2 regions of the Roseovarius sp. M141 genome follow, and region 1 is predicted to be linked to the other one. Evidence: riboswitches for the same ligand, from Rfam matches in the RefSeq annotation. Region 1 holds a riboswitch; the other holds the start of a gene.

The links. Region 1 has a riboswitch for cobalamin ahead of FGD77_RS08435 (energy-coupling factor ABC transporter permease). Riboswitches for the same ligand answer to the same signal wherever they lie in the genome.
Region 2: linked by a shared signal. The riboswitch ahead of FGD77_RS21895 (CbtB domain-containing protein) and the one ahead of FGD77_RS08435 (energy-coupling factor ABC transporter permease) in region 1 are both predicted to bind cobalamin.

The regions. Positions count from the first base shown of each region.
Region 1 is NZ_VCNH01000008.1:884,309-887,513, reverse strand. It holds gene cobF (precorrin-6A synthase (deacetylating)) at 1-728, opposite strand, end outside; gene FGD77_RS08435 (energy-coupling factor ABC transporter permease) at 787-1,464, opposite strand; cobalamin riboswitch at 1,521-1,702, opposite strand; gene cobA (uroporphyrinogen-III C-methyltransferase) at 1,730-2,449, opposite strand; gene FGD77_RS08425 (cobyrinate a,c-diamide synthase) at 2,446-3,205, opposite strand, start outside.
Region 2 is NZ_VCNH01000008.1:3,657,449-3,660,653, forward strand. It holds gene FGD77_RS21880 (DUF1636 domain-containing protein) at 1-139, opposite strand, end outside; gene FGD77_RS21885 (hypothetical protein) at 206-712, opposite strand; gene FGD77_RS21890 (CbtA family protein) at 709-1,407, opposite strand; gene FGD77_RS21895 (CbtB domain-containing protein) at 1,411-1,593, opposite strand; cobalamin riboswitch at 1,626-1,852, opposite strand; partial or broken gene FGD77_RS21900 (transposase domain-containing protein) at 2,086-2,280, shown strand.

The DNA.
Region 1 (3,205 bases):
CGAAGCAGATAGATGTCCATGATCCAGCCATGTTCGGCGCGGGCGGCCTTGCGCATGGCCTCGATAGGATCCGCGGCATCGGCCAAGGCGCCGTGATGTAATACCTGTTCCGGCATCCCCAGAAAGGCGCCCCACCAGATCGTGACGCCCTTTGGGTCCAGATTTCGGAAACTGCATTCGCCATCCAGCATGACCACTATCGTCTCGGCGTCCTCGGGCCAGCCGTGATCGCGCAATCGCCGCCCGGTGGTGATCTGCACCGGGCCGTTTATCGTGTTCAGCGGGATGGCATGGGCCGCCGTCAGCGCCTGAATCGCCGTAATCCCCGGCACCACGCGGACCTGAGGCGGCGCAGGCAGGCGCGCGGCGATACGCATGGTGCTGTCATACAGCGATGGATCGCCCCACACCAGCAGGGCGACGGGGCCGTCTGCCCCGCCAGGGCCCAGGGCCGCCTGCCAGCGCGCGGCGATCTGATCATGCCATGCGTCCACCCGCTCGATATACGGCAGGTCCGGGTCGCGCACCGGATAGTCAAAGGTGATGATCCGCGCCGCCGTGCCGCTGGCTGCAATGATGCGGCGCCTCAGTTCGGCCAGGTCGTCCTTGCCCGCGCCCTTGTGCGGCACAAGGATCGTCGCCGCGTCGCGCAGCGCCTGCATCCCCTCGCCCGTCACATGGCCCGGACTGCCGGTCCCGATCCCGATCAGCCAGAGATCTTCAATCACAGCGTCATCCCATAAAAAATCCGGGCCCATCGCTGGACCCGGAGATATCTACCTGCGATCAGGACGCGTTATACAGGCGATGCGTGAACAGCCCCCGGATACTGCCGTCGCGCAGCGCCTTGGCGCCCGCCAGAATGGCCAGATCGGCAATCGGTTCGACCAGAACGACCAGCATGTAAGCCGCGCCAAAGGTCCAGACGGCGTTCAGGTTGGCCGCGCCGAAACCCTGACCGTAGACCGCCCAGAACGCGACCCAGGCGACGACGCCGCCCTGATACGCGACCGACAGCTTGAACACGTCCGCATAGGCCAGATCGACATAGGCGCGGTCCTGCGGGATGATGCGCTGCGCCAGCGCGTCGATGGCAAACAGCGGTACAAGCAGCGTCGTGACGTTGACAAAGTACATCGGCATGTCGGTCGGCGCAAAGAACATGCCCTGCACCAGCAGACCCACGGCCAGACCCAGCGCAGCCGGGGCTGAACCCAGCAGCAGGAACAGCGTCGTGCCAAGGATGAAATGCACCTCGGACACGCCGACGGCGAAATGCGGCATCAGTTCGAAAAATATGAAGACGCCGATGGTGGCCAGCACGGTGCGGACAGCAAAAGAGGCGACGTTGTGCGTGGCCAGATCGCCCGCGATCAGCTTGACGGCATACCCGGCAGCGGCGGCGGCAGTGCCATAGGCAAATATCATTTTTGCGCCGTCGACGACGCCCGGTTCGATATGCATGAAACAAGTCCCTTGTGATGCCGCCCCTCCGGCGACGTTGGATATAATGAATGCGTATCGGCCTTCGGTTTCACGGCAGGTCTCCTGACTTGCGGGTCAATGCGCGCCGGCCCTTCCCAGCCATTCGGCCAGTGGTTTCGCCTTTGCACTCACCGCTTACAGTTGCGGGGGCAGTCCGGGTGTTTCACCCGATTCCCTTTGAAGTCACAGATGTGACGCCGTAACCAGACGCTACGTCAAAGAGCCGCCTCTCGCAAAGACTAAATCATCCCTCGGCAAGCGGACCGTAGAGGATCAGCGCTGGCGTCTCGCCTATTTCACTGCTCAGCCGGTCAGCCAGCGCCGCGACGCTCATCCGCGTCAGGCGCTGATCGGAACCACTGACATCCTCGGCCAGAAGCGCGGGGGTATCGGCGGGCAACCCGTGGGCATGCAGCGTCTGATACAGTTTTGGAAACGTCCGTTTCCCCATGAAAACGACGGTCGTTGCCATCGGATCGGCCAGCGCTTGCAGGTTCATATCCTGCGGCAGCTGACCGCTGATGTCATGGCCGGTGACAAATTGCACGCGCCGCGCGGTCAGGCGGCGGGTCAGCGGGATGCCCGCGGCGGCGGCGGCGGCAATGGCCGACGGCACGCCGGGAATGATCTCATAGGGAATGCCCGCCTCGCGCAACGCGATCAGTTCTTCCTCCAGCCGCCCGAACAGGCCGCTGTCACCGGATTTCAGCCGCACGACACGCTGATCGATCTGCGCATATTCAACCAGCAGACGGCTGACATGGTGCTGACGCGGCGATGCCCGCCCTGCCCTTTTGCCCACACCGATCAGGTCGGCGCCGCTGCGCGCATGGCTCAGGATCGGCCCCGAGGACAGATCGTCGAACAGCACCGCATCGGCGCGTTTCAAACGGTCCACCGCCTTCAGGGTCAATAGCTCGGGATCGCCGGGGCCGGACCCGACAAAGCTGACGAAACCGGTCATGCCTCCTCCTCCGCCGTGATAAGGTGAAAGAACGTGCCCGAGACATGACCGCGATACGACCCCGTTTCCGGCACCGGGTTGCCATCGGCATCGCCCACGGCCGCCAGCGGCGCATCGGGCTGTTCCAGAATGGTGGAGTAGTGGTACTCATGCCCGCGCAACCGGGCGCCGGGCGCGTGCCCCGGCAGGGGCGCATGCAGCACTGCCTGCCGGTAGCCCAGATGAAATTTGCGTTTCTCATAGCTGGTGACGAGGCCCAGCAGCCCGGCCATCGCGTGGCGCTGTCCCTCCTTGTCGATCAGCGCCGCGCCCAGTGCCATGTAGCCACCACATTCACCATGCACGGGCCGCGTTTCGGCGTGATGCCGCAGGCCGGTGCGGAAAGTATTCGCCGCCGCCAGCCGACCTGCGTGCAGTTCGGGATAACCGCCCGGCAGCCAGACCAGATCGGCGCCGGGGTCCGGCGCCTCATCCGCCAGCGGCGAAAACGGCAGCACCTCGGCCCCCGCCGCGCGCCAGCCTTCGACCAGATGCGGATAGGTGAACGAAAACGCCGCATCCTGCGCCAGCGCGATCCGCTGCGCGGGCGGCGGGGGCAACCTGCCGCCCTGTCCCGCGCCCTTGCCGCGAGCCGCCGATTTGATCGCGTCTATATCGACGTGTTCGCGCAGGAACGTGGCATAACCTGTGATAGCGGCCTCCAGATCGGGATGCTCGACCGCCTGAATGAGGCCCAGATGCCGCTCGGGCAATGTC
Region 2 (3,205 bases), 2.8 Mb from region 1:
CAACCGGCACGATCTGCACCCCTTCCGGCGCACCTGCCTCGGTCAAGGCTGCGTGCAGCAATGCGCCGGGGCGTGGCGCATCGTCCTGTGGCACCTCGCCAGCGCGGCAAGTCATGCAGACATGCAAGGTAGCGGTCATTGGCGGGTCTCCTTTCTGGAGATCAAAAGGCGCATGGCGGGCTTCCGGTATTCGCTGACGCAACGGTCACTCCTCAACGAAAAGCGTCGTGATGGCGGCAATTGGCGTCCCGTCCACGGCAAGCGGGCCGTGGGTGTTACTGTTCAGCGTGACCAAAACGATCACCTCGCCTTGCGGCAGACGTGGAAGATGCATCCATGCGCCATAAAGACGGCCCAGCTTTTCACCGTTGACATAAACATGCGCATGCCCCTCGCCCGGCACATCCACCAGGCCGACGGCCCGGGGCGTGAAGGTGAAGTTTCCGGTATGAACCTGAAGGTTGTAGCCCTCGATCGGATCGCGGGTCAGCTCAATTGCAATTTCGGGCGCATCGAGTGCGGGCACCTCAAGCGCAGTGGTGTGCGCGATATCATGCGCGCTGCCGCTGTGGCCCTTAGTCATGCCGCCATGCACAGCAGCATAACCGTGATCGTGCCCATCAAAAGTGACCCCACTGCCCGCAGCAAGCGTGAAGCCTATTCCGCCACCGAACACCAGTCCGATGGCGAAAAGACCAAGCGCCCTGTTCATGCGCCAACTCTCGCTGTGTCGTGCGCCTCCTCCCGCCGCCAAAAATAACCGGCGAAGGCGCCCAGCAACACCCACGCGGCCAAACCGACGCCCAAGGCCCGCGCCGCGAAGAGGGCAGCGATTTCTGGTGGCACTGTGCCACTAAAGCTGTCCGGCTCTGGCGCGCCGATCAAATGAGGTGCTGCCAGCAAGACCACGGCCAGACCCCGAAGCGCCCAATTGCGCGCAAACGCAAGCAGCCACAGCGCCACCCCCGCCGACACGACCGTGGCAAACCACCAGACCTGCCTCGCACCCACCTCTGCCGCCGCCACGCCCGGAACCTCGGGCGCAAGCGTAAAGGCCGGGGCAAGGTGGAATGTGACGAAGCCCGCAATGCCCCAGATCATCCCCATGCGCCCATCTATCTGCGCGCCGCGCCCCTCGGCCACTGACATCATCGCCAGCAGGAGCAAGCCATAGCCCGTATAGGTCAGCATCGTGAAGATCACGCTCAGCCCGTCACGAACCGCATCAAACCCCGGCAACACCGGATGCGCGGTGACCGGATCGGCCCCGAAATGCAACAGTTCTCCACGCTCATAAAGCTCCGCATGCAGCAAAACAGGCTGCACGAATGCCAACTGTAGCAGACCGGCAATCAAGCCAGCTACAGCACCAGCGAACAACGCGCTGGTCAAAAATTTAGAGAACATCCGTTAGTGGCAGGGAAAGCCGGTGGCGTGACGCACATCGTGGGCGGCGTCATGCAACGCCGAGGCCTGAACGTGGCCTGTCAGGGTAATAATCGCCAGTCCCAGAACTGCCGCGAAAAGCGCGGGCAATATATCAGCGCGCAACTTGCCATGGGATTGGCCCTGAACTTGGGTCAGTGTAGTCATTGTAGCTCTCCTTACCGTCCACCCGACGGCATCGCGTTTCAATCGTGCTTGGCAGGTCTCCTGGCTCGCGGGTCGTGGCTGTTTGCCCGCCTTCCCCACCGCACCCGTCGTCGGGTTTGGCAAGTGGCATGAGGGGCAACAGCTCACCGCTTACAGTCGCGGGGGCGGCTCCAGCTTCGGGCGGCTGCCCTTACTGAATTCCCTGTTAGGTTCCACACATTTCTGCGCTTTTCGGAACACCAAGCCTGCTCATATAACCAGTTTGGTTTCGCATAGGCAATACGATTTTCGCTGTGTCGCGAAGCCAGACTGTTTCACAAGGAATTTCCGGTGGTAAGGTGTGCAATCTTCCCGGAAGTAAGGTGCTTCATTAGCAAAACTTGTTTGGCAAGACGCATGAGGAGATACTGATTGAAAACGAGCAGAAACACGACCGCGCGGTCATCTCGATGCTACGGCAGGCCGAAGGCGGCGTGCCGCTTGCCAACCTTCGGTCGCAAGAATTATCTCTTCATGGGGCAAAAGGACGGCGGTAAAGTCGCAGCCATCGCCTACACGCTTATCGAAACCGCGCGCATGAACAGCGTCGACCCAGATGTTTGTCTTCACTGAGTGCTCGACCGCGTCGCAGATCACAAGATGCCCCGCCGCGACGACCTCATGCCGTGGGACTGGGCGGCGGAATAAGTGTCAACAACAGTCAGACGGGACGTGTGTGGACGCCGCCAGCTGCCGCCCTCGGGACCGCGATGCTCTCGCTCGGCGCCTGCACAGTGGTTCTGATGTTCGCCAGAGCGTCCGCCCGCCATTGATGGAGTACAGCCGAGCCGAACAGTCAGGGATGGCCGACGAGATTGAAGCGTCACCTGAGGGCGCGATGATGATCGACTGGCTGGCGGATTACGCCGTGACGCGGGACCAGGCACGGGCTTGCGGATGATCTGGACGGACAGGTCGGATATAACCCCCCGTAAAGTAATATGCGGCGGGACCGCCTAGAGATAGGCCCGATTTGTTTCACAAGGTTGCGTTTTCAATCGTACCGCGGGAAATTCCACGCATCTGATAACGCCACACTGCATCATCGCACGCCATGGCCGAAGAGTACCGCGTCAGGGTCACCGGGTCATCCAGCACTGGTCAAGCCAGTCCGAAACGCTACCCGGCCAGCCGCGTGACGCACCGCGCGTGTCGGGATGGTTATCGGAAGTGAGGCGGAAGGAGATCATGGCGCGATGCTGCCACGGTTTTTTTTTCGCAGGGCCGGTTGCAAATCGGTAAGCGTTATATGGCGGTAATCGGTTCCAGCAAACCGCAAGTCGCGTTTTTTTGCACGCGGTGGCCTGTCGCTGCCCGCTTATGCACGCTGGTGCGGTTTTTCTGGTCCGGTGTTGATGTGGCGTTGATGTAAACCGGACAAGCAAAAGCCCGACTGATTAGGTCGGGCTTTAAGCTTTTGATTTAGCGCTGTTATTTGGTTGCGGGAGTAGGATTTGAACCTACGACCTTCAGGTTATGAGCCGAAATATCTGCGATTCCAATAACTTAGATATTTCAGTGACTTACGCGCCAAGCCTTTGATTCCGCGCATTTTCTACTCCGACGACACCCG